Regions from separate parts of the Paenibacillus sp. FSL R7-0048 genome, predicted to be linked through region 2. Evidence: riboswitches for the same ligand, from Rfam matches in the RefSeq annotation. Region 2 holds a riboswitch; the other holds the start of a gene.
What was found. A riboswitch is a leader RNA that binds a small molecule or an ion and turns the genes downstream of it on or off. The one in region 2 is predicted to bind glycine.

Region 1 (3,144 bases), 450 kb from region 2:
GCGGTGGCACTGCTGCTGGAAACAGATGCTACGCTGAAGGAAATTGCAGTGGGTGTCGGTTATCAAGACCCTAGTTATTTGGGCAGGCTGTTCAAAAAGTATAAGGGTGTTTCCCCGATTAGCTATAGAGAATTGCATTCCAGAAAGAACAAACTAGAAGATAGTCCTGCCACAAACATAGAATCCTCCATTGTTGCCCTTGAATCATTTGACTATACTGATTATATTGATAACGATTATCAGTATCATTTTGATCAAGAGGGAGATTCATTCATGTTTAAACATTCAAGGCCTACGCTGGCATCGGTATTGCTGTTAAGCTTCATTTTGGTACTGAGCGCATGTGGTACAAACGGTGCTACGGAGAATGCTGCCTCACAGCAGCCGAAGACCAAAATCGTTAAAACGGTTAACGGTGAGGTGGAGATCCCCCTTCATCCCAAAAGAATTGTTGCAGGTGAATATCTCGGTAGCTTAATTGCGCTTGGCATTACACCCATCGGAACCTCCGAACATCATATTAAAAATCCATATTTTCAGGAGTATTTGAAAGACGTTGAGAATATAGGGGACGGAAATGGAAATGTAGAGAAAATTCTGTCGCTTAATCCCGATTTGATTATTATGGATGATTTCTATCCTGAGCTAAATGAGCAGATGTCAAAAATCGCACCTACGGTCGTTATTCCATACGCTTCCTTAAAAACGGTACATGAGGAAGTGGCTTATTTCGGTGAGCTGCTTAGTGAAGAAGATAAGGCCAAAACCTGGCTTGCAGACTATGACAGCCGTATGGCCAATGCCAAGGAGAGCGTATTGAAGGTTGTGCCAGCAGATAGCACATTTTCCATTATTGAATGGTCTGAAAACAGCTTGATGGCCGTTGGAACAGACTTCGGCAAAGGTGGACAACCAATCTATAATGGATTGGGATTTAAGCCTCCTGCGGATATCGCCGCCGAAATGGCCGACCCGGGCTGGGCTTCATTCTCTGCTGAGGTCTTACCAAAGTATGCCGGTGACTATATTATTCTTACCTCCGACTCGAAAAAGCTGGATGAACTTAAAGCCGACCCGATCTGGGGCGCACTGCCAGCAGTCAAAAATGATCACGTATTTCTTTGGACAAGCGATCGCTCCGGCTACTGGGACCCGATAGCTATTCTGAGTCAGACAGAAGAGTTGGCGGCTTGGCTGACAAGCCACTAATAGAGTGTGTTTCAAAACATAAAGGGGCTGTCTCAGGAGTAGAATTCTACAATGAGATAGCCCTTTTTTCATATTAACCATCAGCCAATCTTGATCTGTTGGTTGCGATGTTTCCGAAGCAATGCGTGATATTCGCGTATTTCGCAGTTGAAATAAAGCGGTAATTAATGTTATTGACAAAATATTTGACAATGATTAGTATTGAAAAATATTAAAAATGAAGTTAGCGGCATAACAATTAAATAATTCGCAAGCTATGATTGCTATGGATCACACTATAGCAGGAGCAGCTTCTGGAGAGACCGTGGGGGATTCCCCCGGCGCCGAAGGGTTCACAATCTCAGGCAAAAGGACAGAAGAGTACTAGATAATTCATTTGTTATTCTGATCATCGTCAGAATAAAGGAATGTATTTTATTTATTATTCTTAGACCTAAGAGATTGGAGCGTATCCAATCTCTTTTTTGTTATCATTTTTACTTGTTATTTTTTTCACATAAGGGGGAGTTCGAAATGGCAGCACAAGAATTAAAGAGAGATTTAGAGAATCGGCATGTTCAGCTCATTGCGATTGGTGGAACCATCGGTACCGGATTATTTTTAGGATCAGGCAAAGCTATACAACTGGCAGGACCATCCATCATTTTTGCTTATTTAATCGTGGGTATCGCTATTTTTTTTGTGATGAGGGCATTAGGAGAACTTCTGTTGTCTAAAGCAGGTTATCAATCTTTTACAGACATTGCCGAAGACTATCTTGGACCGCGGGCGGCGTTTGTAACTGGATGGACCTATTGGTTTTGTTGGATCATGACGGCTATGGCCGATATTATAGCTGTTGGGGTCTATGTACAATATTGGTTTGATATCCCGCAATGGATACCCGCAGTCATTTGTTTAATTATTTTATTAGGACTCAATTTATTAACGGTAAAAAGCTTTGGCGAATTGGAATTTTGGTTTGCTTTAATTAAGGTAATCACTATTCTCGCATTGATTGCTATCGGGGTAGTCTTACTGGTGATTGGATTCAAAACAACTACCGGAACCGTTGCGCTCAGTAATATTTGGGCACATGGGGGAGTATTTCCAAACGGCATTTCAGGGTTCCTACTTTCATTTCAAATGGTTGTGTTTGCTTTTGTGGGTGTGGAATTGGTGGGCGTATCGGCAGCAGAGACCTCCAATCCAGAAAAAACTATCCCATCGGCGATTAATAAAATACCTTTACGGATTCTATTTTTCTACGTGGGTGCTATTATTGCCTTATTATGCATCAACGCTTGGACAGAACTAAACCCGGCAGAAAGTCCTTTTGTTAAAACATTTAGTTTAGTGGGGATTCCGATTGCCGCGGGGGTTATTAACTTCGTTGTATTAACTTCAGCTGCGTCCGCTTGTAATAGCGGGATGTTCTCAACAAGCCGGATTCTATACAATCTAAGCAGAAATGACCAGGCTCCAGCCAACTTTGCAAAGCTTAATAAAAATCATGTACCAAGTAATGCTTTATTCATATCCACGCTTGTCTTATCTGTAGGCGCTTTGTTGAGTAAGCTGATTCCGGAGACGGCTTTTGGCATCGTGACAACAATTAGTGCCATTTGTTTCATCTGGGTTTGGGGCGTCGTTCTAATTTGCCATTTGCGATATAAAAAGACGAAGCCGGAATTGCAGGCCAAATCAAAATTCAAAGCACCGTTTACACCCTTTGTGAATTATGTTGTTCTAGCTTTGTTTGCAATCATACTCATAATTATGCTATTTGCTGATGAAACTCGTCCGGCCTTATTGTTGACGCCTTTATGGTTTATATTATTATTTGTTTTGTATTCGATAAATAGAAGAAAGAGGGAAAGAATAACGCCTGATCCAAGAGAACGTCTCGAAGGTATTCGAAATAACACGGAGATCCGGCATGATTAGTCGATGAGG
Region 2 (3,144 bases):
CACCTTGGCTGATCTCCGGTTGGTAAGGAGTGTAGGCAGTGTAGAATTCAGAACGGGAAATGACATGATTTATGACCACAGGGATGTGATGATCGTATAATCCGGCGCCGAGGAAGCTGGCGTGAGAATCAAAGTCGGCATTTTGGTCAGCCAAACCTTTCATGTGGCGCAGCAGGGCGTATTCATCGAGTGGTTCAGACATCGGCATAGTGCCTTGGTAACGTACCGCTTCAGGAATATCGGAGAACAGCTCATCTATAGACTGAATCCCGACGGCCTCCATCATCTCTACGCGGTCCTGTTCTGTCATGGGCAGATAACGGTGCTTCATTAAGGTTTCACTCCTTGGCTTTTTTAAAATATAAGAAAGTACAATTTTCACGCTATACTTTATTCTTCTATTTCTCGCTTAAAAGCTCACCGTCCTTATATGGACGCTAAAGGCGTTTATACTTGTAAAAAGGGGCCTTAATCACTACAGCCTTAAGCTGCTTGCCGCGTATCTCTACGTAAACCTCTGTGCCTATTTCACTGTAAGCAGCATCAAGCAATGCCAACCCCAGGTTACGTTTCAGCGTAGGAGACTGTGTTCCGGTTGTGACCTCTCCAATCTTAACGCCATCTGCCCAGACAGGATAATGGGAGCGTGGAATGCCTCGATCAATCATTTCTAGGCCGACAAGGCGACGGGGAATGCCAGCTTCTTTTTGCTGTATTAGTGCATCGCGTCCGATAAAGTCTATTTTGTCCAGCTTCACGAAGAACTGTACTCCTGCTTCAAGCGGGGTGATGTCAGCAGATAGCTCCTGACCGTACAATGGTAATTTCGCCTCAAAACGCAGGGTATCCCGTGCACCCAGTCCAGCAGGTGTTAATCCGTGGGGCGCGCCTGCTGCAAGCAGTCCGTTCCATAACGTTTCTGCACCTTCCAGCGGAGCGTAAATCTCGAAGCCATCTTCACCGGTATAACCCGTACGGGAGATAAGTACCTCTACACCGCAAACGGTGGCGCGTTCGATGAAATGGAAAGGCTTGAGTGCTGAAATAGGAGCATCAGTAACTTCCGCGAGAATGGTCTCTGCCAGAGGACCCTGCAAGGCGAGCAAAAGCGTCTCGTCAGAGACATTTGTGAGCGTGACTTCGCCGAATTCAGAGGTCAAATGCTCTTGCAGCCACTGTAAGTCTTTGTCGATGTTGGAGGCATTAACGACGAGCATATAACGCCCTTCGCTTAGGCGATACACGAGTAGGTCGTCGACAACTCCGCCATTTGGATAACAGAGCAGCGTATATTGCGCCGCACCATCTGTAAGGCGGCTGACATCATTGGTTGTCATTTTTTGCAAAAAGTCTTCTGCACCGCTCCCAATCACCATGAATTCACCCATATGCGAGACATCGAACAGCCCAGCCTGCTGGCGAACGGCTTCGTGCTCTTTCACGATACCTGTAAACTGTACTGGCAGCTCCCAGCCACCGAAGTCAATGCACCTGGACTCCGCATAAGCGGAATAGAGATCATAAAAAGGTGTTCTTCTCAAAGTATCCATGTCGTCACTCCCCTTGATCTGATTACATACGAAAAAAGGACAGGCAGAAGCAATCATGCATAAATGCACAAATCGCTTTCTGCTCTGTCCTTTGTACCTGAGAGTTACCCTGCCGTAACTAGCTTGCAGGTTTCCCCGTTGGTGATCTGACGCATCTAGCCTTGCGTCTGATGCTCTCCAGAGATACGTCCGACAAAGGTCCTTTTGCCTGAGAGATTCACCCCTGTTAGGGCTTACTCCTTCGGCGCCGTCTTCAAGTGAGACAGTCTCTCCCTATGCCATCATCCGCAATTATATTTCTTCGAGAAACGGTTATTGTCTATAAAAAGACGACAACGTCATTTCTACTTGTATGTCTCCATTAAACGGGTATAGTCGAGCGCTGTCAACAAGAAAACGTCGAAAAAATGACAAATTTAAATTTCCTGTTAGTAATATTGACATTGTGAGCCGGGATAACTTAGGCTATAACTAAATTTAGAACTCCAAATTGGAAATGAGGCGGCTTGAAATGAGTGAAGTATTAGACAACCTTCTTTACAGCGAAGAGCATGAATGGGCACAGCAAGTAGAAGGACGAGTAGTACGTGTTGGGATTACGGACCATGCTCAGCATTTATTAGGCGACATCGTATTTGTTGAGTTTCCTGAGGTAGGATCGACCATTTCGGCCGGTGACAGCGTAGGCAGTATCGAATCCGTTAAGACGGTATCGGAGTTGTATTCGCCCGTCTCTGGGACGGTTACCAAGGTGAATGATGGATTAGAAGCTAGTCCGGAGCTTATCAATGATCAGCCATATGGCGGGGGTTGGATTTTTGAGATTGAAGTTGATGGAGAGTATGCTGATGCTGTAAAAGGTCTGTTAGATGCAGCTGGTTATAGCGCGTTAGTTGCTGAATAATTGGAAATCGGGGACGGAAAATAGTCTGATCAAGTGTGATATTCTTAGCAGCAAGTTTCTGTGATTCGGGGACTTGCTGTTTGTGTTTCTTATGTGGATTGTGCGAGTATTCGTAAACCCAATCGAGTGGTTTGAGGGTCTAGTGGAGTATGGAATTAGGGAAAACCTCCCTCATTTTAGACGATTATAGCGTGAGAGTTAGGGTTTTAGGGAATTCCTCCCTATCATCTCGGTAAAACCACTATTTCAGACTAAAAAGAGTAATAATCAGGGAGAAATTCCCTCATTCCGCGATTGGATACGATAAAAGGTGAATAATCAGGGAGGTTTTCCCTAATTAAATTGGATGAAGCCCCTTGTAAGCTCAATGTGGTAATTGCAAAGGCCCCTGCCGCCGAACTTAGCTCTGAGCGCAAGCAACTATATTTTATTCCACCTCTTGAAGCTGTCGAAGTACAATGATCTCTACGCGTCGATTTTTCTGTTTGCCTGCTACCGTAGTATTATCTGCTGTTGGTCGGGTATCGGCATAACCTGCATATTGAAAAGTGTCCGGGTTCAGTCCTTCATTATCTAAGAAAAAGCGCAGCACAGAAAGCGCACGAGCACCCGATAGCTCCCAATTGTCGTTATAACGTGAAGCTGATGACACTGGTGTATTATCCGTATGTCCTTCAATGCTGATCGTTG

Region 1: another riboswitch for glycine. It lies ahead of NSQ91_RS31390 (amino acid permease); the one in region 2 lies ahead of gcvT (glycine cleavage system aminomethyltransferase GcvT).

The regions. Positions count from the first base shown of each region.
Region 1 covers NZ_JBBORF010000001.1:7,091,256-7,094,399, reverse strand. Annotated here, with positions in the region: gene NSQ91_RS31395 (AraC family transcriptional regulator) at 1-1,209, shown strand, start outside; glycine riboswitch at 1,493-1,575, shown strand; gene NSQ91_RS31390 (amino acid permease) at 1,723-3,135, shown strand.
Region 2 covers NZ_JBBORF010000001.1:6,639,158-6,642,301, reverse strand. Annotated here, with positions in the region: gene gcvPA (aminomethyl-transferring glycine dehydrogenase subunit GcvPA) at 1-331, opposite strand, end outside; gene gcvT (glycine cleavage system aminomethyltransferase GcvT) at 438-1,550, opposite strand; glycine riboswitch at 1,737-1,835, opposite strand; gene gcvH (glycine cleavage system protein GcvH) at 2,062-2,454, shown strand; gene NSQ91_RS29475 (flagellar motor protein MotB) at 2,882-3,144, opposite strand, start outside.